2 regions of the Brevibacillus sp. MER 51 genome follow, and region 2 is predicted to be linked to the other one. Evidence: predicted binding sites of a transcription regulator. Region 2 holds the regulator's gene; the other holds the start of a gene.
What was found. The regulator Rex, encoded in region 2, represses fermentation and respiration genes when NADH is low (regulators of the CRP and FNR family bind a similar motif). The targets are predictions, from matches to a motif close to TTGTGAAATATTTCACAA.
Positions count from the first base shown of each region.

Region 1 (15,486 bases), on a different contig from region 2:
TCCTACTCAATTGCGGATTGCAGATGTGATTAGCAAGCCGGGTGAGGAATGGACGAATAATTCCGGGGGCACAGAATTTGCCTATCTGGAAAATGAGATCATGCTGGTAGCGAAAATGAACTACTTGTCGCGAATTCGCCCTGATTTGGGTGAGAAAAAGCGTGAGGGTTGAGGGAAAGAGGAGGAACGGACGTGGGGATAGGAATTGTCGTAACTTCCGGTAAAGGCGGCGTGGGTAAGACGACCACTTCCGCCAATTTAGGAACGGCGCTCGCATTGTTGGGACAAAAAGTTTGCATGGTAGATACCGATATTGGCTTGCGCAATCTGGATGTAGTCATGGGACTTGAGAACCGAATTATTTATGATCTGGTAGATGTTGCAGAAGGCGCATGCCGATTGCCGCAAGCTCTGATCAAAGACAAGCGGTTTGACAATCTGGCATTGCTCCCGGCTGCTCAGACCAAGGACAAATCAGCAGTAACTCCTGAGCAGATGGAGGAAATCATTACGCAACTGAAGCGGGAATATGATTATGTCATCATCGATTGCCCTGCGGGTATTGAGCAAGGCTTCCGCAATGCGGTGGCAGGGGCTGATCAAGCAATCGTCGTGACTACACCTGAAAAAGCGGCCGTGCGCGATGCGGATAGGATTATTGGCCTGTTAGAGCGAGAAAAAATCGGAATGCCTAAGCTGGTGATCAACCGCGTTCGCTCCCATATGGTAAAAAATGGCGACATGCTGGATGTAGAAGACATTTTGGATTTGTTAGCCATTGACTTAATTGGTGTAGTGCCGGATGATGATCATATCATTAAATCCGCGAACCAAGGTGAGCCGGCTGTAATGAATCATGAATCACGTGCTTCTATCGCGTATCGGAACGTCGCTCGTCGACTTTTGGGTGAAGCTGTTCCATTGCAACCATTGGAAGAAAAAGCGGGCGTGTTCCACAAAATGCGTAAATTCTTTGGACTAAAATAGGTAATACATGGCTCCCTTCTTTTATAGAGGGGAGTCACGTTTTCTAGGAGGAAACGGATGGACCTGGAAAAACGTCATTTAAAAACCATTGACTGGACCATCATTTTGATTATGGCAGGTCTGGGTGTCTTCAGCTATTTGGGGATTTCCGGCTCTGCGGCAGGTGTAGATAAGGCGCATCAGCAGGTCATTTGGTATGTGATCGGCTTTATTGTGTTAGGTGTGACATTGCTATTTGACTATCGTCTATTCCACAACACGGCCTATGTCTTATATGCACTCGGTCTGATTCTGTTGATCGGGGTATTTCAAACAAAGCCCATTAACAATACGACGAGCTGGTATGACCTTGGCCCTGTGCTGTTTCAGCCTTCTGAACCAATGAAGCTGTTCACGATCATAACGGTGGCCCGCTTCTTGTCCAAGAGGGCAAACGATCAGGATCGGTTTTACTATTTTTATAAGCTGATTCCGGTAATGGCTTTGGTTGGTGTACCACTGCTTTTGATTTTAATTCAGCCCGATTTGGGTACAGCGATGGTTTATACGGGTATGCTTGCCACTATGCTAATCGTTGGTGGTATACGGATGAAGCATGTATTGTATATGGGCGGGCTGGTCGGCAGTTTTTTTGCCGCTATGACACTGTTGTATCAATACAAGCAGGATATCTTTTTCAAGATTATCAAGCCGTATCAGTGGGATCGGATCGTCTTTTGGATGAACCCGGATCTTGAACCGATGGGACGAGGGTTCCAGCTCAAGCAAGCCTTGATTGCTATCGGCTCAGGGCAACTGTTCGGAAAAGGGATTGATACGCCCACACAAGCGAGCTTTGGATGGGTGCCGGTAGGAGAAAGTGATTTTATCTTTACCGTCATTGCAGAAAAGCTGGGCTTTGTCGGAGCGGGCTTGCTGATGATTTTGTTTTTCGTATTGATTTACCGAATGATCCGTATCGCGATGGAGGCAAAAGATCCGTTCGGCTCCTACGTTGTCGCGGGTGTCGTAGGGATGCTTACCTTCCAGATCTTTGAGAATATCGGGATGACAATTCAGTTGATGCCGATTACGGGTATTCCGCTACCGTTCATTAGCTACGGAGGGAGCTCGCTTGTAACCAACTTCCTGATTATTGGTGTGGTCCTCAACATTGGGATGCGTAAGGACAAGTTGCGTTTTGATTAAATAGTTGTTCAAAAAGTCTTCGGTTCTCGCCACTTTCTCGGTGTTGAATAGAAGACTTTTTGAACACTCATGAAATGCGTGACAAATGCAAATACTTATGCTAAAATCATCCTAAGTTAACCATTTTTACAAGTTATAGTGTTTGATTGATTGGTATGGAGTCGTACGTATTGTGAGTGACGTCACCAATTGTCAATCGCAATTCGTATGACTTTTTTTCCTTGACGCAAAAGGCTTATCTGTAAAAAAGAGGTTAACGCTACACTCTTTCGCCTCGTGGGGCGTAATGTTCAGGGAGGTTTTGTTTCATGCAACAAGGTATCGTAAAATGGTTTAACGCAGAAAAAGGATACGGCTTCATCCAAGTTGAGGGTGGCGACGACGTATTCGTACACTACAGCGCAATCCAGTCAGAAGGTTTCAAATCTCTTGACGAAGGTCAAAAGGTTGAGTTCGAAATCGTTCAAGGTAGCCGTGGACCACAAGCTGCTAGCGTAACTAAACTGTAAAAATTGACAGATTCAAAGGCAGTCTCTCATTGGGGAGACTGTCTTTTTTGCGTATTTCCAGCCGATACGCCGGGGCGTTGGAGAAGGACAACGCTCGTCATAAAGCAGGTAGACAAGTCATAGGATGATACTAAAGGCTTGGCCTGCGGAGGGATGGACATGTTTGAAAGAGCAGATCGTGTAAAAGAACGACGGAGGGAGCGTTTGGAGCGAATCCGAACACAGTCGCGAGACAGCTATACTCCGTACGTCGATGATTGGAAAGATCCAATCGAAGAAACGCCAAACCCATTCAATTATTCGCCGCGCGAGAACGATCTGATGGACCAACCACCGTCCCATGAAAAGTGGGGCGTGCAAATTTTAGCATCTGTCTTATTGATTGGTGCTGCTTATGTATTGTTTCAAACAACGCTGATCCCTGCCTCATGGAAAAGCTCCGCGAAGGAAGTCATGACACGGGACTTTAATTTTTCAGGCGTAGCGGACTGGTATGAAGCGAGATTTGGACCGATTCCTACGATGCTTCCTTCGATACCTACCAATCCCCCTGCCGTGCCAGCCACGAGCACGACGAAGGATGCAAGTGCGGTATGGAAGTTCCCGAATAGCTGGAAAGTCGTAAAATCCTATGATCCAGAGAGTGCGAATGTGATCCTGCATACGGGTATGAACGATCAAATCACGATCGGAGAAGCTGGTTGGGTTGCTTTTGTCGGTGAAAAGCCTGATTATGGGACGACAGTGATTGTTCGTCTAACCAAAGGGCGGGAGATATGGCTGGGCAATCTCGATAGTATAGGGGTGACGAAGGACGAGGTCCTTGCACCTGGTAAAGTCATCGGAACCGCTCGGGTTATGGATCAGACATCACGTCATCTGTATGTAGGGGCGAAAGTGAATGAGCAATTTGTAAATCCCCTGGAAGTGATTCCGTTTGAATAGGGGAGGCTGGCTCGACATTCGGTTTCGCATTCACCTGCTATTTTGGGCAGTGATTGGCTTGTCCGTGGTGACAGGCCATTTTTTGGAGGTCATTACCTTGTTTGTCATCGTGCTGATCCATGAATTGGGTCATGTAGCGATGGCGCGTGAGCTCGGATGGACCGTAAAAGAAGTGCAGCTTCTGCCTTTTGGTGGAGTAGCGACGATGGAAGACTCGTATGCTACGGACCCAATGGATGAGATTGTGGTGGCGCTCGCAGGGCCCTTCTTAAATATGGTGATGATGGCTGCCTCGTACTTGTTTTGGTTTATGGGGATTTGGACGGAAGAGTGGGCCCGCTTTTTCTTGGTAAGCAATTTGACGATTGCGATGTTTAACCTGTTGCCAATCTGGCCATTGGATGGCGGGAGAATCTTGTTGGCCGTTCTATGCTGGTTTATGTCGTATAGGCAGGCGACGATGATATCGATGTCCGGAAGTACGCTGTTTGCGGGGATCATGGTGGGGATGTCCAGCCTGGAGTTGAAGTACAACTTAGCAGTAATCGGGATTTATTTATTGACGTTGAACATTCAGGCGTTTTTGCGGTTTCCTTATCAATTTTTTCGCTTCCTGGTGGAAAAATACGACCGGCAGCAAAATGAAGCTGCTGTTCAAGCGATACGCGTGCATCCCGAGGAAACGGTACTGGCTGTCTCGCACAAGCTTCGGCGAGGATGCTCTCATCTTTTCTACGTACAAGGGGCGGGTCTCTTGGCAGAGGAACAGCTCTTGTATGCCCTTTTGTTTGAGCAAAAGCACGACGCTGCAGTGGGCAAGCTCCTTTAGACTTTAGTCCTTAATCAGCAGGAGCGATCCATTCCATCAGCCAGCAATCACGCATGCTTCCTTCGTGCCATTCGTGCAGAGGAAGCTCTTTTACTTTTCGAAAGCCACATTTTTCGTAGCAACGGAGGGCTCGTTCATTCCATGCTTGCGGGTCAATGGCTACTTTTTGAACTCGTTTTTCCGTGTGGAGATAGTGGAGGATGGCTTTAACGAGCTGAGTGCCAATACCGCGATTCCAGTAAATAGGCTCTCCGATGAACTGGTCCATGCCGTAGACAACGTCCTCTTTTGCATACCCATACTGTTGTTTTGCCGGGGCATCGAGCGGATAAAATTGCACATAGCCAATTGGTTTATCCGCGTATATGATCAGGCAGCGGGTCTCACCATCGTCCCCCGGAAAAAAGCTTTGCAGTACGAGGGACTCGTCATGTGGCCGATCGCGACCTTCATAATAGGCCAAAACGCGCTCGTCAGAAAGCCATTTGACTAAATGAACGGAATCGTTGGGGGATAATGTTCTTATTTTAAGATCACCAGTATGAATCATGGTTTATCTCCTTTACCTTGACTTGGTAGCTATGTTAGATTACTTCCTATGAGCCCGGTTATCCTTCTTTTGGGCAACGTTTGCACGGGGAATAAGGAGTGAAGGCAGTGAAGCAAGTAGCAATCAGTGCACAAGGTGGCAGCATCCGCATCGCATTTATGGAAAACGGGAAATTGCAGGAATGGCGTACACAGGATGTGGGGACACACGCAAGCGTTGGTGACATTTATCAAGGACGGATCGCAGATGTGAAGCCTGGTATCCAATCTGCTTTTGTTGATATTGGTACAGGTCAAAATGCTTATTTGTACGTAGATGACACGGTCGGTGTGGAGCCGGGTGGAACAGCGAAACCAAGTATTGCGGAACGTGTTCACGTAGGGCAAAAGGTATTGGTTCAAGTGAGTAAAGAGGCGATGGAAATGAAGGCGCCAAAAATCACGATGCGGATCAGCTTGCAGGGGCGTTACCTGGTGTACCTTCCGACTGAAGAAAGCATTTCACTTTCGCGTAAAATATCCGATGATACCAAACGAAAACGACTGCAACAGGTTATCTCTTCGACAGTAGAGCAAGGGGAAGGCTGCATTCTGCGCACGGAAGCAGCGGAAGCAGAAGAGCAGACACTCATTAGTGAATTGACTTATTTACGAAAACGCTGGAAGGATATGCTGCGAACAGCGGAGGGACTGCGCTCGACCGGGCGGATTTTTCAGGATGCCGAGTTGATTGAGGTAGCGCTCCGAGATGGCTTGGCGAACGGAATGGATGAGGTGTTGGTAGAAGGTGCGGCGACTCATCAGGAGGTAAAAGCGGCGTTGGCAGCTTTTGCTCCGGAAGTACAAGAGAAGCTTCGCTGGTATCAGGGCAAACAGCCGCTCTTTGACTTCTTGGGAGTCGAGGCAGAGTTGATTCGTGCTCGTGATCGACAAGTCCCGCTTAACAGTGGAGGGTCCTTGGTCATTGATAGGACAGAAGCGATGACGGTCATCGATGTAAATACCGGTTCATTCACTGGTGGGGGAGGGCAACAGCGGGAGCAGGCAGTGACGGCGACCAATCTGGAGGCGGTAGCTGAAATTGCCCGGCAGCTGCGGCTGCGAGACATCGGTGGCATCGTGATCATTGATTTCATTGACATGAAAGAGCAGGGCAATAAGGAACGAGTGATCTCGCGATTGAAACAAGAGCTGGCGAAGGACCCTGTGCCTTCGACTGTTCTCGGGATGACGTCGCTCGGATTAGTCGAGATGACGCGAAAAAGAGTTCGTGCGAGCCTGATGGAGCGGTTGACGGAGCCATGTGAGGCATGCAAGGGTCGAGGGAGAGTTTGGCGAGTAGACGAGCTGTTCCGGCGCTTGTACGCCGAAGTCACCGCTTTGGCAAAGAGCCAAGATGCAGAGGCTGTTCTCGTGGACATGCCACCAAGAGTGTTGGATATGATAGACGAGTGGGAAAAAGCAGAAGCAATTACATGGCCTGTCCAGATCTATAAGCGGCTGGTCCCTTCTATGAGTCCAGACAATTTTCAAATTGGATACGTCGGAAATCGGGCAGAGGCACAGCGATTACAATCGAAATAACTTGACTGGGCTATTGTAGCTATGATAACCTAATGGTTGTCATGCAGATATGCCTCGTGCATACTGTAACCGCACGAATCAGGTACATAAGCCGTCGCTTGTCGACGCACCTGTAAAGGCGAGTCTGAGTATAGGAGGTGCACACAGTGTACGCAATTATCGAAACCGGTGGAAAGCAATACAAAGTTGAAGAGGGAGCAGTTCTCTTCATCGAGAAATTGGCTGGCAACGAAGGAGACGTTGTTACTTTTGACAAAGTTCTCTTCGTAAGCAAAGACGGCAAAGTTACTGCAGGAGCTCCTACAGTAGCTGGTGCAACGGTAACTGGTAAAGTAGAAAAACACGGTAAAGCTGCAAAAATTATCGTGTACAAATACAAAGCCAAGAAAAACTACCGTCGCAAGCAAGGTCACCGTCAACCATTCACCAAAGTTGTGATCGAGAAGATCAACGCTTAATTGGTGACTTGTTATGATTGAAGTGATCGTGAGCCGTGCGCAGCACGGTATCCATGAAATTAGTATTTCCGGACATGCCAATGCGGGTGCCTATGGGGCAGACATCGTTTGTTCTGCTGTATCAGGCATCAGCTTTGGTATATTAAACGCCATCCAACCTTTGACCGGCATCACTCCTGATGTCGCTGTCGCACAAGAAGGCGGTGGGTTCTTGAAGTGGAGTCTTTCTTCTTCAGAGGATGAGACTGCACGCGAGAAACAACAGCTTTTGGCAGAGAGCATGGTAATTGCTCTTTTGTCAGTTGAGGCGAATTACGGTAAATACGTAAAAGTAAATGATCGTAAATGGCAGGGAGGTGTCTGATATGAACATGCTGTTTAACTTGGACCTTCAGTTTTTCGCATCGAAAAAAGGGGTAGGTTCCACAAAGAACGGTCGCGATTCCATTTCCAAACGTCTGGGCGTGAAACGTGGCGACGGGCAATTCGTTACTGCTGGTAACATTCTCGTTCGTCAACGCGGAACTAAGATTTACCCAGGTGCGAACGTAATGAAAGGCGGAGACGACACTCTGTTTGCAACTGCAGATGGTGTTGTTCGTTTCAAGCGTCTGGGCCGTGATCGCAAACAAGTTGTGATCGAGCCAGTTGCTTCCGAAGCGTAAATATTTGTTAAGAAAAACCCAGCGATATAGCTGGGTTTTCTTTTTGTCCGGCTCTTTTTTAACGAGCAGGAATTTAAAAATTCCGGAGCGCATAAAAACTTCCAGTAAAACGCGGTCGCTCTTCTATGATTTTGCCTCGAAAGAGGTTTTTTTATGGTACAATAGATGGGAAAGATATTCTTATCGACTTGGGTGAATGTGATGGGGGACGAGCGGAGGCTGTTTACGCATCAGACAGACCAACTGCTGACCGTTCTGAACAGGCAGCGGCATGACTGGTTGAACCATGTTCAGGTTCTGCTCGGCTATTTGCATTTGAACCGTACTGAACAAGGAGAGGCCCATTTGAAGCGCATCGCACAGATGGCGATGCAGGAATCGATGGTGGCCCGATTGAATAGCTCCTTGTTGTCCGTCTTCTTCTTGACATTTAACGCACTGAACAATGAATTGCTTTTAGAAGTAGACGTGTGCAATCATGTGGATCTCACGCGAGTAGTTTTGAACGAGCAAGACTTGTTTCAGTTGGTGTCAGAGATATTATGCACAGTGAACGATCATGTAGACCAGAGTGGATACGAAGCAGCCAGCATGCAAGTGAGCTTGCAGATGGATGAGCATGGCGTTCATTTTCGTTTTGACCTGGCCGGTGTACTTCGTGCATCGGGAATGGAAGAATTGGAAAAGCTGATACGTAAAAGCGAACAGAGTACGGTGGAGGTCACCGAGTGGATACATACGGAAGAAGAATGGGTCCTGAAATTGGTGGTTCCATTCGCGGAATGAAAGAGGTGACACCATGTTTGTCGATCAGGTAAAAGTATATGTAAAAGGCGGGGACGGTGGTAATGGAGCCGTCTCCTTTCGCCGGGAGAAGTACGTACCGCTGGGTGGTCCAGCGGGTGGAGATGGTGGTCAAGGTGGAGATGTCGTATTTGTCGTGGATGAAGGTCTGCGTACACTGGTAGATTTCCGCTATCAACGACATTTCAAAGCACCTCGCGGAGAGCATGGCCGAAACAAATCTCAGCACGGAGCAGGCGCGGAAGATATGGTCGTGCGCGTGCCACCGGGAACAACTGTCATTGATGATGATACCAAAGAAGTAATTGCCGATCTCGTGGAGCAAGGACAACGTGCTGTGATCGCAAAAGGCGGACGTGGTGGACGAGGCAATATTCGTTTTGCCAACTCTTCGAATCCAGCTCCACACATCTCGGAGAACGGTGAGCCAGGTCAAGAGCGTTACATTGTCATGGAGCTCAAACTGATTGCAGATGTGGGCTTGGTTGGTTATCCGAGTGTAGGAAAATCCACGCTGCTGTCCAGTGTAACAGCTGCGAAGCCAAAAATTGCGGCGTACCACTTTACGACGCTGACACCGAACCTGGGTGTAGTGGATTTGGGGGAGCAGAGCTTCGTCATGGCTGACTTGCCAGGATTGATTGAAGGCGCGCATGAAGGTGTAGGCCTTGGTCATCAATTCCTGCGTCACGTAGAGCGTACACGCTTGATCGTCCACGTGATTGACATGGCAGCGGTTGATGGACGCGATCCATACGAGGATTATTTGCAGATCAACCGAGAGCTGACGATGTATAACCTCAAGCTCGAAGATCGTCCGCAAATTGTAGTCGCGAACAAAATGGAATTGCCAGAAGCAGAGGAAAACCTGCGTATTTTCAAGGAAAAAGCTCCAGATGTGAAGGTGTACGAAATCTCTGCTGCAACCCGTCAAGGCGTACAAGAACTGATGTATGCGATCGGGGATACCTTGGCGACGATTCCGGACAAGCCTGCTGTAGAGGAAGTTGCGGAAGTGGAAGAGCGCGTGGTCTTCCGAGCAGAAAAAGAACCAGAGGCATTCGAGATTACGCGTGATAATGATGTGTTTGTCGTCAGCGGTGAAAAGATCGAGAAACTCGTACGCATGACGAATTTGAACAGCTATGATGCAGCCCAGCGTTTTGCAAGACAAATGCGCAGTATGGGTGTAGATGATGCTCTGCGCAAGCTGGGAGCAAAAGACGGGGATACCGTTCGGATCGGCAAATTAGAGTTTGACTTTGTGGAGTGACAAAAACCATGATTGATATCCCATCACTGAACCCATTTTTGGGGGATAAACGACTCCAACGCGGTGCGACGCTACCGCTAATCATCTCCAAGCAGGTGAAGACACCTGTCCAAGTTTTGGTTGAACATGCAAAGGGCAGTTATCTCGTCGTTTCGTATGAGATGAAGCCTGAAACAAAAGCAGAGCTTCTCGGATCAACTGTGCGAATTCGTTGGGAGACGGATGCGGCAGTGAACACTATTGATTTGGAAGTAGTTTCGGAGCAAACGCTTTGGCCGATCAAGCTTTTAGGGATGATTCCGATTAGTGTAGGGGTAGAAATTACACAAAAGCGCAAGCAGGATCCCATCTCCCCAGATCTCGGTATTTCTGTCCCTTACAAGGTGATGGGAGCTAGACCGATCGAAGAAAAAGGCGAGGCAGTGTTGCTGAAATTCTCTCCAACCCGTCTTGTTTTGGGAACGGACGGTTATGTGTCAAAGGGCGATTTTCTCCATTTGTCTTTCAAGATACCGAAGCAAGCGCAGGAGATCGTCATGATGGCGAAAATCGTGGAAAAAACGTTCCAGGACAAGCAATCAATCATTGAATTAATCTTTACGGATATCAATGAGAAGCACCATGAAATCATCAAAGATTACTATAAAATGCTCTCAACTACCGCTTCTTCCTAAGGAAGCGGTTTTTTTCCTTTGATGTTCCTGTGAAGAAGGTATATAGTAGTGTACATAGAGTTCTAAATCGAGCCTGTTCACTTTATGATTTGTTGTGTACGCTTTCCTGAATAAATACTTGTGAAATCATTCACTTTTGATTATTCGAATCCGTTGTTTGCTTTACTTTGTGAAAAATGTTACAAATAATTTTTAACCGGATTTTCAGGGAGAATAGCGGCCGTTACTCGTTTGAACAGGCATCGAGAATGAAAGGCCTCTATTCCAAAGCAAAGGAGGACGTTTTTTTTATGTCTCAAACAACTACGCAACAAGCTCAAGCTGCTGCAGAAGTAGCAAGCACTGCTACTCTGGCGCCAGCGCAGCAACAAGATGTACTCGATCAGCTGATGAAACCAGAAATCCAAGAGTCACTGAACGTATTGGTGGCGAATCTGCCTAAATTGGCGGAACTGACAACTCTTTTGACCAAAACGTATGATTTGGTACAAACGGTAGCAAATGATCATGTTTTGATCGACGACATCAAAGGCGGAATGGAAGAGTTCGTAAAACCGATCTCTGATAAAGCAAAGGGTATTGCCCAAGCAGCCATTGAAGCCAATGACCGTGTTCACGTAGAAGAGTCTACGATCGGTTTGTTCGGTATTCTCAAAATGCTCAAAGATCCGCAAGTACAAAAAACATTGCGTTTCGCACAAGCATTCTTGGAAGTAACAGCAGAACGTCAACAACAAAAACGCTAGTTTTTTTATTATGGAATGGAAGACAAGGACGGAGGATTGGGCATGGCGAAGCATATTCTGATTCTAGGCGGCGGTTATGGCGGTTTGCTCAGCGCATTGACTGCACGTAAATACATGACGGCTGAAGAAGCGTCGATCACGGTGGTAAACCGTTTTCCTACTCACCAAATCATTACGGAACTGCACCGCTTGGCAGTAGGAAACCTGTCTGAACAAAACGTAGCGCTCCCTCTGGAAAGATTGCTGCGTGGCAAAGAGATTAACCTCGTAGTAGACACGGTAGAAAATATTGGTCTCGATTCCCAACGCGTAACACTGGCGAGCGGCGAGTCCATCAAATACGATGCTTTAGTTATTGCGCTGGGTAGTGAAACCGCATTCTTCGGAATCCCGGGCCTGCAAGAGTACAGCTTTACACTGAAGTCTGTAGAAGAAGCAAATCGTCTGCGTGCGCACCTCGAAGAGCGCGTGATTGAATATAAGACGAGCAAAAATAAAGCAGATGTTACCTTCGTTGTAGGCGGTGGCGGTCTGACAGGTATCGAGCTTGTTGGGGAATTCGCTGATATGTTGCCAAATCTGTGCCACAAACATGGAGTAGACTTTGCAGACGTGTCCATCTACTGCGTAGAGGCAGGTCCATCCATTTTGGCTGGTTTTGCTCCTGACCTGGTTGAGCGTGCGAAAACGAGCCTGGAAAAACGTGGCGTTCAATTCCTGACAGGCGTACCTGTAACGGAAATGAAGGAAACCACAGTTTGCCTGAAAGATGGCGGTACCATTGAAACCAAAACAATGGTATGGACTGGTGGCGTACAAGGCAATCGCGTAGTAGCTGAGTGCGGCGTGGAAGTAAACCGCGGGCGTGCAACTGTAACAGAATTCCTGCAATCCACTTCTCACCCTGATGTATTCCTTGCAGGTGACAGCGCGGTTGTAATGGGGCCAGAAGGTCGTCCATTCCCTCCGACTGCCCAACTGGCATGGCAAATGGGTGAAGTAGTAGGTCACAATCTCTTCGCGCACTTCAACGGCACCAAAATGGATACCTTCAAACCGGTATTCTCCGGTACACTGGGTAGCCTGGGCCGTAAAGACGCAATCGGAACAATCGGTGCAAGCCAACTGAAGCTCAAAGGCTTGCCAGCAACCTTGATGAAAGAAGCGAGTAACGTTCGTTACTTGACTCATATCAACGGTCTGTCCTCTTTGGCATACTAATCGAATCAGGAAAACCCGGGATTAAAATGTCCCGGGTTTTTTGTGTTTGTTTATCCGTTTCCGCTGGGATCTTCAATCACGTTTGGGGATTGGGCCATCTTTTTGCCCCGCATGTCATTGCCAAACTGATCGAGACTGCTTGGCTTACCTGCTGGGTGATTGTTACGACGCTCCGATTTATCTGACTTTCCACGTCCGGCCATTTGCCTTTCACCTCCTCCATACGATACGCATTATTGTGCGCGAAGAAGCCTCCCCTCATGTAATCAAAGTAAACCAAATATGATCCGATGAAAAAAAGTGACGGATAAGGATTGTCACATGAGATGCTTTCCGTTATAATGTCCTCTATGAAGAAACAACTGTTTTTCTCAGGAGGACACAACGCATGAAAAAGGAAGAAAAATTCTACTTGATTCGATCTGACATCCTGCCAGAATCGATTGCCAAAACGATTGAAGCCAAGAAGATGCTGGAATCTGGCGAAGTGGATACCGTGAATGAAGCGGTTGAACGGGTAGGATTGAGCCGAAGTGCTTTTTATAAGTACAAAGATGGCATTTTTCCGTTCAATGCGATGATGAGCGAAAAAATTATGACGTTTACTTTCTCTTTGGATCACATGTCAGGTTACTTGTCCAAAGTGCTCACATATGTAGCAGATCAAGGTGGAAACGTTTTGACCATCAATCAGACGATTCCACTTCAAGGGATTGCTACCATATCCATGTCAGTCGATATGGCTAATCTTCGCGTATCTAGCACGGAGTTTTTGGATGGCTTGCAGCTGATCCCGGGCGTTCGCAAAGCGATGATCGTCGGTAGAGGCTAAGTAAAAAACAATCAAAGAAAAGGCAGGGGAGAGAGACATGGAGAAGCAGAGCATTAAATTGGGGTTAATGGGTTTTGGAACAGTCGGGACTGGTGTCGTACGCATTATCCAAGCCCATCAGGAGGATTTACAAAAGCAAACTGGCCTCAGTATTGAGGTTTCCCGTATTCTAGTTCAGGATGCGGAAAAATCTCGTAATATTCCATCCATGGAGAGCGCGCTGACCACTGATCCTGCTAGCCTTTTGGATGATCCAGAAATTGAAGTCATCGTAGAAGTGATTGGCGGCATTCACCCTGCAAAGGAATACATTTTGGGTGCACTCGAACGAGGCAAGCACGTAGTAACAGCCAACAAAGATCTGATGGCGTTGCACGGAGCCGAAATTTTAGAGAAAGCGCAAGAAAAGGGCTGTGACGTTTTCTACGAGGCGAGTGTGGCAGGTGGAATACCGATCTTGCGTGCGTTAGTAGAAGGGTTCTCCTCAGACCGTATCGAGAAAATGATGGGGATTGTCAACGGAACGACCAATTACATCATGACCAAAATGAGCAAAGAGGGCGCAGAATACAGCGAGGTATTGAAAGAAGCGCAAGCACTGGGCTATGCGGAGCAGGACCCAACCTCCGACGTGGAAGGCTTTGATGCCGCCCGCAAAATGGCGATTCTGGCAACGCTGGGCTTCCGTGTACCGATGAAGCTCGAAGATGTAGACGTAAAAGGGATCAGTTCCGTGAGCAAGGAAGATATCGCCTATGGCAAGCAACTGGGTTATGAAATCAAACTGCTCGGACTGGCTCGTCGTGACGAAGAGGCGATTGAGGTAAGTGTGCAGCCGACTCTGGTTCCGAAATCTCATCCACTCGCTTCCGTAAATGGTGTCTTTAATGCCGTGTACGTACATGGGGAAGCGGTAGGGGAAACCATGTTTTACGGGCCGGGCGCAGGTGAATTACCGACTGCTACCGCCGTTGTGTCTGACCTGGTCACTGTCGTCAAAAACAGAAAGCTAGGAGTGAATGGACGCGGAATGGTTGCTCCATACAAAGAAAAAGTGCTGAAAGAAGACAGCGAAAAATTCTCTAAATACTTCCTGCGCATCGTAGTTGCAGATAAACGCGGTGTTCTTGCTCAAATTACGCAGCTGTTGGCTGACAAAAATATTTCCCTCGAGCAGGTCATCCAGCAACCGTTCAACAACGGACGTGAAGCGGAGATAATCATGATTACACACCTGTCCTCAAAAAGTGACATGGATGCGGTACTGGCTTACATGGAACAGATGGATATCGTATCAACTGTGCAGAGCTGCTACCGTGTAGAAGGGGGAGACAAATAATGGGTTCTAATCGACAGTCTGGCATTCTGGCACGTTACAGGGAATTTCTCCCGATCACAGAAAAAACTCCGCTGGTCAGCTTGCATGAAGGAAATACACCCCTGATCCATGCTCCGAACCTGTCCAAACAATTGGGGGTAGAGCTGTACGTCAAGTACGAGGGGCTCAATCCGACCGGCTCTTTCAAAGATAGAGGCATGGTCATGGCTGTAGCCAAAGCGGTAGAAGAGGGAAGCAACACTATCATGTGTGCTTCGACAGGGAATACATCAGCAGCAGCTGCGGCGTATGCGGCACGCTCAGGTTTGCGTTGCATCGTCCTGATCCCGAACGGCAATATCGCACTGGGCAAGCTGGCACAGGCCATCGCTTATGGTGCAGAAGTCATCGCGATTGACGGTAATTTTGATGAAGCGCTCGATATCGTTCGCGAAATTACAGCGAAAGAGCCGATTACACTCGTGAATTCCGTGAACCCTTACCGGATCGAAGGACAAAAGACTGCGGCATTTGAAGTGTGCGATGCGCTGACGGACGCACCTGACATTTTGGCTATTCCGGTTGGTAACGCAGGTAACATTACAGCATACTGGAAGGGCTTCGAGGAATATTTCGCAGCCAAAAAATCGAGTCGCTTACCAAAGATGTACGGATTCCAGGCAGCAGGAGCAGCGCCGCTGGTTCATGGAGAACCCGTAGCCAACCCGGAAACGATTGCGACAGCGATTCGCATTGGCAACCCGGCGAGCAAGGATGGCGCTTTGAATGCCATTTCGAAATCAAGTGGTCTTGTCGATAGTGTAACTGACGAAGAGATTTTGCATGCCTATCATTTGCTGGCGAAGAGTGAAGGCGTGTTTTGTGAGCCTGCCTCGGCAGCATC
Region 1 is NZ_JAMAUS010000002.1:260,575-276,060, reverse strand. Features, by position in the region: gene minC (septum site-determining protein MinC) at 1-172, shown strand, start outside; gene minD (septum site-determining protein MinD) at 193-987, shown strand; gene rodA (rod shape-determining protein RodA) at 1,045-2,175, shown strand; gene M3630_RS05720 (cold-shock protein) at 2,484-2,684, shown strand; gene M3630_RS05715 (M23 family metallopeptidase) at 2,844-3,629, shown strand; gene M3630_RS05710 (M50 family metallopeptidase) at 3,622-4,458, shown strand; gene aac(6')-35 (aminoglycoside 6'-N-acetyltransferase AAC(6')-35) at 4,469-5,008, opposite strand; gene M3630_RS05700 (Rne/Rng family ribonuclease) at 5,116-6,591, shown strand; ribosomal protein L21 leader region at 6,649-6,727, shown strand; gene rplU (50S ribosomal protein L21) at 6,738-7,049, shown strand; gene M3630_RS05690 (ribosomal-processing cysteine protease Prp) at 7,063-7,413, shown strand; gene rpmA (50S ribosomal protein L27) at 7,421-7,714, shown strand; gene M3630_RS05680 (Spo0B C-terminal domain-containing protein) at 7,916-8,500, shown strand; gene obgE (GTPase ObgE) at 8,514-9,791, shown strand; gene M3630_RS05670 (PilZ domain-containing protein) at 9,800-10,465, shown strand; gene M3630_RS05665 (helical membrane plugin domain-containing protein) at 10,756-11,211, shown strand; gene M3630_RS05660 (NAD(P)/FAD-dependent oxidoreductase) at 11,254-12,432, shown strand; gene M3630_RS05655 (hypothetical protein) at 12,483-12,635, opposite strand; gene M3630_RS05650 (ACT domain-containing protein) at 12,821-13,264, shown strand; gene M3630_RS05645 (homoserine dehydrogenase) at 13,302-14,603, shown strand; gene thrC (threonine synthase) at 14,603-15,486, shown strand, end outside.
Region 1: a site for Rex is predicted at 10,584-10,601, ahead of M3630_RS05665 (helical membrane plugin domain-containing protein). Genes of this name have one in related genera too.

Region 2 (15,486 bases):
AATCCCGTACTGCTCAATTTTGTCCTTATACACGAGAAAATCAAGCGATTCCTTCAGCTCTTTTTTGGCGCGTTCCTGTCCACCGATATCGGCAAACTGCACGTCCGATTTCGGCAGCTCATGCTTGTTTATTTTTCTTTTCCCACCGAGGGCGACATTTCCGCCTTGTCCATTTTGCTGACGGATGACCAGAAAGTAAAGCGCACCCAGTACGACTCCGAACACCAAAAATGGGGTAATGTTTACACCTAGAAAAACAAGAAAAATCAACAGTGCAGGTACGACGCCGATCAGTACTTCCTTACGCACGTGCCTTCACCTCTTTTTCAATGGAACGAGGTATGATGGTGTAAAAATCCTCCGTTCCTTTTTTCAAATAAACATAAATGTTTTCGTCATCCATCGATGCAGATGCTTCGTCGAGTTGATTCCCTTTTTTCCATTGTGCCACGAGGGCTGGAATGCGGCTATATTCATGCAACTCCACTGCTTCGGTAAACACAAATTGACCGCTTTGCCAAATATCGTCCATCGCTGTCGACTGATTGTCGATGTCAATGACCACTTCTTTTTCACCTGCGATCTTTTGTGTTTCCGTTAGCAGATTTCGATATTCTGCTGGAAATGTGTCTGGTTTTGTAACAGTTACATCTATTTGAATTTTATCTTTGCTGATCTCCAAATTGCCCAATGTTGCGGACTGCATTTGGCCAATTTCTGCACGGATTGGCTCCTCAATCTCCATCTTTTGGTACAAGAACCATCCTCCGAACAGGAGTGCCAATGTTGCCACCAAAGATAATCCTATTGCGCTCTTTTTCAACTGCACGGCTACTCCCCCCATAAATATCGTTCTCGTTTTCTCTCTAAGCAACATCCAAAGTATATCATATGAGTATATCAATTTCTTATACAGATGTTGGATGGAATGCCAAACAGGCCTTCTCCCATAAGGAAAAGGCCTGTCGTATGCAAGCGTCTCAGGTTGGAGCGAGCACGTATGAGGTTAACAGAGCGCCCGTGAATAGATCATAGTGAATGTAGTGATAACGACCGTCTTTGTCTTTTACAGTGACTTCCCAAAATTTCTTATCGTTTTCGAGACCAGGAACCAAATGAGTGATCTCCGATTGTGGGAAGGACTTATAAACTGCCTCTTCTACATTCTTTTTTGGAACAGCAAGATCCATTCGATCAAAGCTAACTTTCTGATCAGTCATCCAAGCTACAACTTGTGTCCCCGCCTTATTTTTCCCAATGACGACAGCGTAGCTCTCCTTGCCTCGATATTCATCAATGGATTCAATCTCCGTGATCGTTGTGCGATCCTGGATCCACTGACGAACGGTTTCCTCAAATTGATTGCGTTCCCCTGCTACAGAAGCCGTCAGGTGATAGGCGAACCCAGCTCCCGTAAGTAAAATGACGGCAACGATTGATAGGATAATTCGTACTAACACAGCAAAGTAACTCCTTTACGTGGCTGACATTACAATCGGAATCGAAGCTGGTCTCTCTTCACTCCAACTGCCGTTTGTATTTGCAAATCCAGCTCCAGTTGACGAAGCTGCCCCGTAGTTGACTCGTACCATAGTTGGTAATTGACTTTCATTCCGTTCGTTACATTCGAAGTCAAATCATGAATAGGGAAGGATGGACCTAGCCACATCGATAATAACGAAGAGACTTTCTCAGGTGGAACCGCAATCCGATATCCACTCCATCCTTGCCCCGCAGTATCTTCAAGGCGTTCAGGACGAACGGATTGCATAACTCCCTTGAGCAATACTGCGTGCTCATACGGGGTGAACAGCGCATACGGCAGTGCAGCATGGTCCTTTATCTGGCCATCAATTCGAACCGAAACTGGCTGCCCATCTTTTCTGGCTATTTCAAGCTGGTGGCCACCGATTTCTCCTGCGAGCTGAAATTGCTCATTTTGAAATCGCCCATGTAAGGTCTGATCCTTCATGTAAACCAGAAATGAGCGTTCCTCGTTCTGCGTAATCTGCTCCAAAAGCTCCGCTACCGTTGTCGTCTGCCCCGTTCCTGTTGTTTGTCTGACCGCAGACGCAGGATCTGTGCTGCCTGTATTGGCTGATCGACTTACTGTCCCCAATACAATCCCCAGGAGAAATAGACCGAGTAGGATAGGAATGAGCCACCACAGCAATTTGGGCCGGATGTACATGTCGTCCCCCCTGTCCCATTTTTGTCTTTAGCCTATGCTATACGGGAAGGTTTTAGAACGACACGGAAAAGTTGCTAATCATAGCTTAAGGTCGGGCGGTCATACTACACATACACCCCGAGGAGGTGAGCGCGTGACATCTTCGCAACAAACTACATCTCCTGACATACTTGGGTTTCTGTTACAGGAATACCGCGTCTCCTGGGCAGGATTGTCGTCTCCCTTGCGTCAATGGTCGCACACACCCACTCTTCATTTTCGCCATCATCTCCTGACAAAAGCTGTGGCAAAAATGAACAACGGAACGTCGTAGTATCCAATTCCCCTACCTACACCTGCACTGCCTTACTCCTGTCCCCCACCTGACAGGAGCCTTTTACCGTTTTAACGTTTGGAATACGCGGTTCGCTTCGTAAATCGCGCGCTCCTCATCAATGGTCAACAGCTTATGGTTACGCATCAAGAATTTACCCGCTACAATCGTATCTTTCACATCTCGTCCATTTGCTGCGTACACCACGTGTGAAATCGGTTGGTGCGCCGGGTGGAAATGGGCTTGATGGCTATCCATCACGATCAAGTCAGCTTGCTTGCCTACTTCAATGCTTCCAAGCGTTTCTTCTTGGAATACCCCTTCTGCGCCATAACGGGTAGCCATGCGAAGCGCTTCCTCTGCTGGAACTGCTACTGGATCGTTGTTCACACCTTTGTGCAAAATCGCAGCGAGCTTCAATTCTTCGAACAGATTCAAATTGTTGTTGCTTGCAGAGCTGTCTGTACCGAGCGATACGCTTACGCCTTTTGCCAACATTTTCGGAACAGGCGCAACACCGCTTGCCAGCTTCAAGTTGCTGACTACATTATGAGAAACTCTCACGTTGTATTTTGCCAAAATGTCGATTTCTTCATCCGTTAGGTGAACAGCGTGCGCGACGAGTGTTGGACGATTGAACATACCCAGCTTTTCCAAGTGAGCGACTGGACGCAGTCCGTAGTCCTTCTCGTTTTGACCGACTTCCCAAGCGGTTTCTGACATATGGATATGAAGCGGCAAGGACAACTCATCGGCTTTTTCGATAATTTGGGTAATAAATTCAGGCGAGCAGGTATACGGCGCATGCGGTGCCATCATGACGGTAATACGCCCGTCTGCCTGATTATGCCATTCTTTTGCAAAAAGTGTCGCGTCTTTCAGCTTTGTTTGACGTTCTTCTTCAGAGCACAGACCGATCATTCCTCGGCAAAGGCGGGCACGCATTCCAGCTGCATCGACTTCCTTCGCCACAACATCCATATGGTCATACATATCCACAAACGTGGTAGTTCCGGTACGAATCATCTCAATAAGCGACAGTTGGGTACCCCATTTTACTGTGTCACCCGTGAATTGCGCCTCCAATGGCCACATTTTGTCTTCCAGCCATTGTTGTAACGGCAAATCATCTGCATAACCACGTAGGAGGGACATACCAGCATGTCCATGCGTGTTGATTAACCCAGGCAGTATGTAGTCTCCTTTTTGATCGATAACTTCATCGTATCCCGCTTCCGACAGGTCCTCAGGAGTTGGGCCCACATACGTAATCTTGTTGCCTTCGAATGCTACGGCACCATCGTAAATGACTTCATTCGTATCGTTAACGGTAATGACTGTTGCGTGAATGAGGATCGTCTTTTTCATAGTATACACTCCATTCTTATGTCAAGTAGTAGGCCAAGCTTTGCAGGTTGGACGTCACGTCCGCATAGTGAATGCGAACATCCTTTCCTGCGCGAATCGTCGTAGGGGCAAAATTCAAGATCCCCTTGATACCCGCTTGAGTCAACTGATCACATACGGATTGCGCTGCAGGGGCCGGTACCGTAATAATCGCCAGCTTGATTTGCTTTTTAACGATTGTCTCTTCCAGCTCTGATAAAGGCTGAATCGGTATACCTGCGACTTTTTTGCCCTGCTTCTCTGGATTATTGTCAAAGATGGCCGCAATCCGCATGTTATCTTTCAAATAAGCGTTGTAGTTACTGATGGCATGGCCCAAATGCCCAGCTCCGACCAAAGCGACACGGATTTCATCCGTTAGCTTCAGGATTTCACGTATTTTTTCCACCAGATAATCGACATCATAGCCGATTCCCTTTTTTCCAAAATCACCAAAAGCTGCAAGATCTTTTCTGATTTGGGCAGGATTCACATCAAGATTCTTGCCCATCTGTTGGGAGGAAACGGTGGTCACCTCAACTTGCTGCAAATAACTGAGGTAACGCAGATAAATCGGCAAACGACGGACGACCGCTTCTGAAATCTTTTCGTGTTTTGCCACGTTCGGTCTTCCCCCCTAATTCTTTTGCTTCAAAATCCGATATTCTTTTCCATTCGATAAAATGGTAATGGAACCGTCGTGGCTGGTAACGTATGTCTCGGCCCATGACTCACCCAAACGCTCCATGACCTCCGTCTGACCGTCTTTCATTTGATCCCGTGATCGGCCTGTCTGAATAATGGCGACCTGAGGATCGACCTGCGTCAGAAACGGTTGCGAAGATCCCTGATTGCTTCCTTGACCGGCTACCTTTAGCACTTCCGCCTTCAGTTTGTCATTTTGCCGTTCCAACAGTCGCTCCTCTGCTTTTTCATTCACGGCACTCATAAACAAAAATCGCAGTTGACCGTGCGTCAATCGAAAAACAAGAGAATTGTTCTGAGGCGATAAAAATAACGGTTCATCCGGAAGCAATACTTCCATGGAGATTTCTTGGTCAAGAGTGAGTACTTGTCCTTGCTCTGCTTCCATCTGCTTTTGGTTGGAGCGAAGCAGCACGACATGCCGAATGGATGGTGCGATCAGCTTTGGCAAAATGACAGCATCGATGAGCACTTGTTGGCTCAATGAAGTGTAGCCTCCCATATGTTCCGGCTGGTCGTTCGTCAACACCACATAATCGAGCCGTGTAATCTTGAGCTCTGCCAAGCGCGCTGAAAGAACGGGCCAATCTTCTGACGTACCCGTATCAATCAGCATCGTTTTGCCGCCTGGCATTCTCAAAAGCGTACTCTCACCTTGTGGAAGTGCGAAGTAGGTGATTATGAGACCCGAAAATTCCTGTTCTGTCTCGGTTTCAAACGGGTCATCTATCTTCACTGCTGCTTCTTGCAAATACAAATGGCTATCAATCGAGCATGCGCAAAGGAAAAACACACTCAGAACTACTATCCACCAACGCCACTCTTTTTTCCATAACATTTATTTTATCACCTTAATCCCTATGAGACTATTGCTTCATTTTATGAATCTGACAGGGATTGCATACTAAGGAATGGCTCTATGCGCTCTCGCAGAGTTGGCCATGGACCGCTTTCGATTTGAAATGGCGGCAAAGATTGAAGGAATGAGCGTCCATATCTGGACTCAACCACACGCGTGTCGAAAACGATCACGACCCCTCTATCCAAGTGATGGCGAATTAATCGCCCCACCCCTTGCTTAAATTGCAGAACGGCTTGTGGAAGAGACAACGACATAAAGGCGTTTTTTCCTTCTGCCTTCAAAAGCTCTGCCCTTCCTTGATAGACAGGATGATTCGGCGGAGCAAACGGAAGGCGAACAATAACTAAACTGCTCAGCCATTCCCCCTGGATATCGACACCTTCCCAGAAGCTGCTAGTTCCAAGCAGCACACTTCTCTCCATGCTTCGGAACAGTCGCACCAGCTTGCTCCGATTGTTGCTATCAATCCCGTGACCGAATAACGTATACGGTTCTGGAGCATCTGCCAGTCGTTCTTTCATCGCTTGGTAAACAAGTCGAAGCATCGAATGTGAGGTAAACAGGATCAGCGTCCTTCCTTTCGAAGCCAGTACGACGTCCACGCACCCTTGAATGACCGCCTCCAAGTACGTGTGGTCACTCTCTTTGCCTGGTGCAGGGAAATCAGATGGAATCAACAGCAGCCCCTGCTCTTCATAATGAAACGGCGATGGCAGTGACAAGGTACGCACTCGTTCCTCGGGAAGCTGGTCGAGACCAAACTGGCTTTTGATGTAGGAGAAGCTGTTCTTGACCGTCAGAGTGGCTGATGTCAAAATCAGACTCCGCTTTTGTGCGAAAAGCGGTTCTGCCAGTGAGTCGGCAACCTTCAAGAGTGCCGCTGACAAATGAACCTGCTTGCGAGCTGTACGGGACTCTACTTCCATCCAATACACATACTCGGCATCCTGCTCAAGTAAAAAGAAGTGAAGCAGCTCCACGGCGTTCTGCCAGTCTTTGATGAGACCGAATAAATCTGTCAGTAGACTGCGTACGGCAAAAGGAGGCTTTTCCTCTTGCGGAGTCGTTCGCAAAAGCTGTTCGATGCCCGCTGCATATGCGGTCATCCCTTCAATCAGCTTTTTGGTTACTTTGCGTATCTTCTCGTGTTTACCTACAAACGATTCGATCCGATATCGTACTGTCTCACGACCAGCGTCCGTCGTCTCCTCCGCACGATCTGATGCCCATGCATACAAGAGCTGTGTCCATTGCTGCGCTTTCTCTCGCAAGGCAGCGGACTGTTTTCTTAGCTCCAAAAGCTTGGCAGCGACATCTTCTTGTACCGCAGGCATCCAGCTTTGCAGCTCTTCTGCGAAGCGGGCTATAGCCCCACCCTCCTCAACCGATGCACGATCTAACAAGAAAAGAAGCTGCGTGGTTGAAAACTGCTTGCCTAAATGCTGTGTCGCTGCATCCTCCAAATGATGGGCCTCATCGACGATAGCAACTTCATACGAAGGGAGGATTCTGTTTTCCGCTTGCAAGTCGCTGATGAATAGGGCGTGATTGACGATGAGGACATCGACATCGCGAGCCCGTTCCTTCGCCTGGAAATAGTAGCAGCGACTAAACCACGGGCAAGCCCGATTCAAACAAGAGCTCGTATCACTTTTTACCTGTTGCCACAGCAGTTGACCACTTGGAGGCATGCTTAGCTCTTCCACGTCACCGGTAACGGTTTGCGTGAGCCACGTCAGCATCTGTCCTTTGACCAAGCGCATTTCTTGGCTGCTTCCTTCTACAGGTTCGTCTACGGCTTGTTCAAATTTACGCAAGCATAAGTAGTTTCCTCTGCCTTTTAGCGTCGAAGCCGTAAACGAAAACGGCAACGACTCCTGCAAGGTAGCGATTTCCTTATGGAATAGCTGTTCCTGCAATTGAATGGTATTGGTACTGACCACCAGCTGTTGCTGATTGTAATGAGCCCAAATGATCCCCGGCAAGAGATAGGCTAATGATTTTCCCGTACCAGTCCCTGCCTCTACCAATAAATGGGCGCCATTCTCCATTGCCTCATAAACGGCATGCATCATTGCTTCCTGAGCATCCCGACGTTGATATCCCGACATTTTTGCCTGCATGTACCCGTTTTCGCCCAAAACCTCCTCGAGCTGGTTGGCAAACGCTTTAGTCACTGTCGCATCGACATGAGGACGCTTTAGAGACGCTGTTAATTTTTCTTCGCGCTTCCGTAGAGCCAACTGGCGATAAATATCCCACATGTCTGAGGAATCCGTTTCGGTTGTGATTCCATCCAGCTCTGGCAGTTCTATGAGCTTTTCCATCTCGATCTGACGTAAAAGAACCTCGATATCCGAGCGAAACGAAGAAACGAGCATCTGCAGGCGCTGGATCGTCACGAGTGGCAGTCTCTTTAAAATATCCAGCAAGTGGAGAAACAGCTGCGCCGTTGCGAGTGCATCACTATCTGCTTGATGGGGATTATCGTGCTCGATTTCCAGCTCAGACGCCAGTTCTCCGAGTCTGTAGCTATTTTGCATTGGCAAAAGAACACGGGATAGCTCCACTGTATCGAGCACGTAGCCGTCAAACGCATAATAGCCCTGGCTCAGCAGGGCTTCTTGTAAAAATTGGAGATCAAAGCTTGCATTATGTGCTACAAATGCTCGTCCGTCCAATAAACGTAAGAAATCTGGAAACACTTCTTCCAAGGAAGGAGCATCTGCAACCATTTCATTGGTAATCCCTGTTAATTGAGTAATAAACGGTGGAATATCCTGGCCCGGATGAATCAGGGTGGAAAAACTCTCGGTAATCTGCCCGTCATCGATTGCGACAGCACCAATCTGAATGATGCTATCGCCTTGGCGTGGATGGCTTCCCGTCGTCTCAAAATCTACAACTAGTAATCGATTCAAACGTTGTCACCTCGTAACCTGGGCGGAAACATTCAATCCGCACCCATTCACATTCGGCAACGATGGGAAATATTCCTGCTCTCCTGTACATTTAAGGCTGTACGAGCTCGGTTTGCATTTCTGTTTGACCGAGCTTGCTTGCACACAATTGCAGATAGATGGGGATTTCCCATAACTGTTCTGCGAATGGCAATGCCCGTTGAAAATATTGTTCAGCTAGGCGCCAATTTTCTTCCACAACCGCGATTCTTCCCAGATGAAAATACCCTAACGAACGTACATATGGCTCAGCGTCTTCCAGGAAATACTTTGCCAACCGTTTTGCTTCTTGTGTATCCCCCAGCTTTTCGTATGCGGAAATCATCCCGGATTGTCCGAGGCGATTGTCTCGGTTTTTTTCCAGTATGATCCGAAACGCTTTGATCGCTTCGTCTACCCTTCCGTCAAACAACAACATCCAGCCATAACTAAAAAGAAAGTCATCATTTTCGGGTGCGAGACTAATCGATTTTTTAACGAGCGTCAATGCCCTTTTCGTACCCGCAATGAGCCATGTATTCCAGGCCAAGCCATGCCACGCCCAGCCTTCTTTTGGGGAACGCTCCGTCAAAAAGTGATAGCAAATCTGTGCCCGGTGGTAATTGCCCACTGTTTCGTATAAAGAGGCCATTTCCTGAAGAGTATCGCTGTCCAAATCACGTGTCGGCAGTTGCAAGCCTTTCGGTGGGCTCCATTCCACCGTCTGGTCCATCGTATGCAATAACTTGGCAGCACGCAGCCATAGCATCTGCGCTTCCCAATCGTGCTCGTTTTTTTCTAAATACGGTTCCAATTCGTCCAAAGCTTCCTGTGCATCGCCATCTCTTAAATAGCATAGCGCGAGGTTGTATTTGGCTTCTTCCTGTTCTGGCTTGATCTCGAGAGACGTCTTGAAAGCTTGCGCCGCCTCCAGCCATTGCTCCTCCTCCGCAAGTATGCATCCGATGGCATTAAAACTGATGGCCACAACGGTAGGTGAGCCTGCCGTCCTGCCGAGAAGACGGAATTCCCGAAAGGCTAATTCTGTTTCCTCACACAAAAGGAGACTGTAAGCGTAGTACAAGCGCCCACTTTCCCAGTCTGGCGATTTTTGAACTAGTTCTGCAAAGCACTTTTTTGCGTCTTGAAACATGCGCAGATGATAAAAGCCTTCCCCACGTCGAAAAATCGGCTCGTATGGACCCGCTTCCGGGGAATACCCTTTCTTTTTTCCCTCTGCTGTTTTTTCTGTTTCTACTGCCTTTGGTGATTCTGCATTACCCTTCAACTGATCCGGCTTTTTCTCTTCTGCCGGAAGCTGTCCTTCCATTTCCTTGATGTTACGAATCGCATTTGATAATTTTTCTTCGAATTGCAGCCACAGGTCTACGACTGTATCACTTACTTGGCGCAATTGAAACAATTGTTCCGCGAGCTGAAGACGTTCTTGTTCAGAAGCCCCCTGCCACTTCTCTTCAATCGTCTGCGCTTTGTTCCGAAGCGTATGAAACCAGTCTTCGATTTTCACAAGAAAAGCCACCCCCTATGAGGCATGAGTACTTTCATTGTCTCACAAGGCAGGTGGCTCTATGCAGGAGTCGACAGATCGCTTACAGAATCGTCGCGTGTACTTCTTCTGCAATCAATTCTTTGATCTGATTTTTTTCATCCATGATGGCGACACGTGGCTTGTAGGTTCTCGCCTCTTCATCCGTCATCATCGCATAGGCAATAATAATAACGATGTCGCCCTCTTGTACAAGACGTGCAGCTGCTCCGTTCAAGCAAATGACGCCACTGCCTGGAGCACCTTCGATAACGTATGTTTCCAGACGCGCTCCGTTGTTGTTATTGACGATTTGTACTTTTTCATTTGGCAAAATATCCAGCGCATCCAACAAATTTTTGTCGATGGTAATACTGCCGACATAGTTCAAGTTTGCTTCAGTTACTGTTGCGCGATGGATTTTTGCTTTCATCATGGTGCGGAACACTAACAATTCCTCCCTTATCTCTACTTGATTGATGTAATCGTATTGTCGATCAGACGTGTTTTGCCAAAACGAACAGCCAGCGCGATGATGATGGTCTGACCTGCCGTTTCCTGCTCCAATGGAGTAAGCGCTGGATAGCTCAAAATTTCCACATAATCAATATCAGCCAACGGCTTCGCGGAAATCATTTGCGTGATACGATCCTTGATTGTAGAAAGAGCCACACCCTCACTTAGCCATTCTTCTGCTTGCCTCAGGCTCTGTGATAGCACGAGTGCTTGTGCTCGCTCATCTGCTGACAAGTACACGTTCCGAGAGCTCATGGCAAGCCCATCCGCTTCCCGTACTATCGGGCATGGAACGATTTGTACTGGCATCGATAAATCGTGGACCATTTGCGTTACAACGGCTACCTGCTGGGCATCCTTTTGTCCAAAAAAGGCGAGATCGGGCTGGACAATTTGAAACAATTTATTGACGACGGTCGATACGCCATCAAAATGACCTGGACGAGAAGCTCCACACAATGGTGTCGTCACATTTCCTACTGAAATATTGGTCAACATCGGCGTCGGATACATCTCGCTGACTTCCGGGGTAAAAAGAAAGTCCACTCCCGCTTCTTCCGCCATTTTGCTATCCCTTTCGATATCGCGTGGATAACGTTCAAAGTCTTCATTCGGTCCGAATTGCAGCGGGTTTACGAAAATGCTCATCACAACCAAATCACATACTTCACGGGCAGCTTTCACCAAGCTGAGATGTCCTTCATGCAAAAAGCCCATGGTTGGTACCATTCCGATCGTTTTTCCTTGCCGACGCGCTTCTTTTATATGAACACGCATCTCTGCAATCGTGGAGACTTGCTGCATCATGGTTTGCATCATGACTGCTTCACTCCTTCCCCGTACAGTTCCTTGATGGTTTCTTCGGAGGCATGGAAGACATGCTCTTGCGCTGGGAAGCTTCTTGCTTCCACTTCTTTGTTATAAGTCTCCACTGCTTCACGGATTGTTTCGCCAATGTTTGCATAGCGCTTCACGAATTTCGGTGTGATATCCGATGCGTAGCCGACCATATCATGGAACACCAGCACTTGCCCATCACAAGTCGCACCCGCTCCGATTCCAATCACAGCGATGTCCAGCTTGTCTGCAATCATGCCAGCGACCTCTTCCGGAACACATTCCAGCACAATGGCGAATGCACCTGCTTCTTGAATCGCAAGGGCTTCGTCCAGCAATTTTTTGGCTGCCTCCAGATCTCTTCCTTGTACTTTGTAACCGCCTAATTGATGTACCGATTGCGGAGTAAGTCCAATATGTCCAACGACAGGGATGCCTGCTTGTACACAGCGTGTAATGATTGGGGCGAGTTCGCGGCCCCCTTCCATTTTGACGGCCTTGGCCAGCCCTTCTTGCATTAGTCTGCCCGCGTTTTTCACCGCTTCCTCAACTGTTCCGTGATAGCTGAGGAAAGGCAAATCTGCCACGACAAATGCTCGCTTGGCCCCTCTCGTTACTGCTTTCGTATGGTGTAGCATGTCCTCCATCGTAACAGGGATGGTGGAGTCATAACCGAGTACGACCATTCCCAACGAATCACCGACCAGAATCATATCAACGCCAGCTTCATCCACTAATTTCGCTGACGGATAGTCATAAGCGGTCACCATGGTAATCGGGGTTCGCATTTCTTTTTTCTTGCGGATACTCGAAGTCGTAATAGGTCTGTCGTTTTGTGCCATTTTTCATTGCTCCTCTTCGCATCAAGCCCGTGGATCGTGTGAGGAATAAAAAAACCTTCTCGCGTCAATCGGGAGAAGGTTGTCCATGTCAAAAAGACATTTTGCGTTAGCGGATTCCTTCTGTCTCGGTCCACACAGGCTCTGAGCAGATTTTTGTCCTTACACGTATTGATTTAAGATTACACGATAGATACAAAAATACTCCGGGAGTACCGTTCACCAGGTGATACAGCCTCCAAATTGGAGTATAGCAAATGATTTAATCATTTGCACGATAATTGACATCAGCCGAATAAACTTTGTGAATCTGTCCAGTCTGATCCTCGACTTTGAGTACCCCTTCTTCATCCAAGCCAACGGCACGACCTTCCAGCTGTTGTGAAATCGTCTGGAGGGTCACCCATTTGCCAATGGTGTACGAATGATTCTCCCACTCTTGTTTTACACGCTCGAAGCCAGCCTGCAAATAGTGGTCGTACTCTTCTTCAAAAATTCGGCAGAGCCGTTGAATAAACGAAACGCGCTTCAGTGGCTCGCCAGATTCAATTCGAAGTGAAGTGGCAATCTGTGCCAAGTCAGATGGAAAATCCGCCTCGATACTGTTGGCATTGAGCCCGATTCCGATCACTAAATAATTGACCCGATCAGATTCGGCATTGAGTTCTGTCAAAATCCCGCATACTTTTTTGTCACCAATAAAAATATCATTCGGCCATTTGATTTTGACAGGGAGCCCAGTCTCTTCCCGGATCGTTCTCGCTACAGCAACCGCCGTTAGCAACGTCATCTGAGGTGTCTTTGGTAGCGGAATCGCAGGTCGGATGATCAAACTCATCCAGATCCCCGTTCCTTTCGGAGAATGCCAGGGGCGACCGAGTCTGCCTTTCCCACCTGTTTGCAGCTCTGCCAGTACAATCGTACCTTCTACTGCCCCTTTTGCCGCAGCCTCGTGTGCGAGTGGCTGTGTAGATACCACCTCATCGTAAGCGATGACATTTTGACCAATCCGGTTCGTTTCCAATCCAGCCATGATTTCTGCTGCTGACAAGCGATCAGGGGCAACCAACAGGCGATACCCCGATTTCCGCACCGCCTCTACCTCGTAACCATCCCGGCGCAGCTCTTCGATATGTTTCCAAACCGCCGTCCTGGAGCAACCGCATGTTTGGCTCAATTCTTCACCTGAGATGAAACTGCCTGGCTGATCACGGAATGCTTGAAGGATGACTTGCTTAATTTTCATCTTGTGCAACCTCTTTCTTTGCAACTTCGACGAGTGCTTCTGGTGTATTTGGTAAACCGTGCAGTGCCGTTTGTCTAAGCAACGATTCCAAGACGCGGACAATCCACTCGCCGGGCTTTTTCTGAACGGCTACTTGCAGGTCAAGCCCCGTAATTGCCAAATCCTTGATGGTTTTGACAGGCATGTTTTCGTATTGATCGAGGAGTGCTTGCTTCGAAAACGAATGCCTCTCCTTCCACCAACACGCTTGCAGTAAAAGGAAAAACTCGTTGCAAGTGTCCCACCCGACTTCAAGCAGCAATGGCCCCCACTCCATCGCTTGGGGGACATCCCATTGCGGCTGCAATCGCGTCAAAAGCTCAACCAAGCAACAAATTGCTTCTGTTTCGCGTTTGGACATTTTGAGGAATTGGCATACTTCACGCGATTGCACAGGCGAATATTTCGCTGCAAACAGTAGCAACGACCATTTTTGCGTCACGGTTTGCAAATGACGGAGCCGCCAAGTATGCTCATTCGAGAAGATGAACAGTTTTTCTACCTCGGGGGCATAAGCCATGAGCCTCGTTTCATTCAACAACTGACAACCAACCTCTGGGGCTTTGCTGTCGAGCGTTTTATTCAGCTCTTCCCGTATGCGTTCCACAGCAATATGAGCTAACAATGGCGCAGTCTGTTTCATGGCGAGCATGGTCTGGTCTTCTATAGCAAAACCTAACTGGGAAGCAAATCGCACACCCCGTAAAAGCCGAAGGGCATCCTCCTGAAATCTCTCTAGCGGAATGCCTACAGCACGAACCAGCCGATGCTCCATATCCTCTTGTCCACCGAACGGGTCGTGCAATACTTGATGACGATCCATCGCCATTGCGTTCATCGTAAAATCCCGTCGCTCCAGATCGAGCCGAAGTTCCGAAACAAATTGAACCTCAGCGGGTCGACGGTAATCTTCATATTTTCCTTCCGTCCGAAACGTGGTGACTTCGAACAGCTGCCCCTCGACTTTTACAGATACAGTACCGTGTTTCAGACCAGTCGGGACATGATCGGGAAACAATCGGATGACGTCGCCGGGATGGGCATTCGTGCATATATCTATATCATGAACAGGTCGTTGCAATAGCCAATCGCGGACGCAACCACCCACGTAGTAAGCTTCAAAACCGTGTTCCTCCAATCTGTCGAGAACACGCTTTGCCAATTCTATCGCCAATCCAATCCCCCCTTTCTGGTTTGCTCCGCCTGATCTACTCAAGGAGGCGTTTATCATGAGAGTTTTGTATGGATTGTTTATTTTTATATCCAAGGTGCATCAGCTAGCTAAAAACTCCATCTTACGTTCAAAAACTTAGGTTTTCTTCAGTTTTTCTTGCCAGCAAGTTGGCGTACAGTGCTTCATACTGCGAAGCAATCGTTTCGTGACAAAACGTTTTGCAGGATCGCTCAATGCTATTCGCGGAGAATTCGCGGTAGAGCTCTTCGTTTTGCAAGAGACGTATTGTTTCTTTCGCCATGCCTTCCACGTCGCCAATTGGACGCAAGAAGCCGTTCACACCATCCAGTACGACTTCAGGCAAACCACCTGCCACTGTTGCAACGACTGGCACACCGCAAGCCATTGCTTCAAGTGCGACGAGACCGAAGCTTTCCTTTTCTGATGGAAGCAGCATAATGTCTGCCATCGACAATACCTCGGCGACGTCTTCCTGCTTGCCGAGGAAGCATACATCGTCATTCAGACCCAGCTCGGCAATCATCTTGCGGACCAGCCCCATTTCGGGACCTTCCCCAATAAGGATCAGTCTGGAAGGCACTTCTTCACGTACACGCGAAAATATTTCAATCACATCCGGCACTCGTTTGACCGGACGGAAATTGGAAATGTGCATAAGAATTTTTTCACCATTCGGTGCAAATACCTTTTTCAGCTTCGTAACCTCTTTCGGGTAATAACGCCGCTTGTCTACAAAGTTATACACAGGAACAATTTCTTTTTCAGTATGCAGCAGCTCTTTTGTCTGCCTGATCAAATCATTGGACACCGCTGTTACCAAATCGCTTCGCTCAATGCCGAAGCGGATCATATCACTCAAATTCGAGTCATAA
Region 2 is NZ_JAMAUS010000003.1:411,984-427,469, reverse strand. Features, by position in the region: gene M3630_RS09260 (AAA family ATPase) at 1-309, opposite strand, end outside; gene M3630_RS09255 (hypothetical protein) at 302-829, opposite strand; gene M3630_RS09250 (cell wall elongation regulator TseB-like domain-containing protein) at 981-1,460, opposite strand; gene M3630_RS09245 (hypothetical protein) at 1,490-2,191, opposite strand; gene M3630_RS09240 (hypothetical protein) at 2,325-2,504, shown strand; gene M3630_RS09235 (amidohydrolase) at 2,568-3,872, opposite strand; gene M3630_RS09230 (redox-sensing transcriptional repressor Rex) at 3,889-4,512, opposite strand; gene M3630_RS09225 (ComEC/Rec2 family competence protein) at 4,528-5,433, opposite strand; gene dinG (ATP-dependent DNA helicase DinG) at 5,475-8,378, opposite strand; gene M3630_RS09215 (tetratricopeptide repeat protein) at 8,470-9,924, opposite strand; gene panD (aspartate 1-decarboxylase) at 10,007-10,390, opposite strand; gene panC (pantoate--beta-alanine ligase) at 10,411-11,277, opposite strand; gene panB (3-methyl-2-oxobutanoate hydroxymethyltransferase) at 11,274-12,137, opposite strand; gene M3630_RS09195 (biotin--[acetyl-CoA-carboxylase] ligase) at 12,397-13,380, opposite strand; gene M3630_RS09190 (CCA tRNA nucleotidyltransferase) at 13,370-14,593, opposite strand; gene bshA (N-acetyl-alpha-D-glucosaminyl L-malate synthase BshA) at 14,721-15,486, opposite strand, start outside.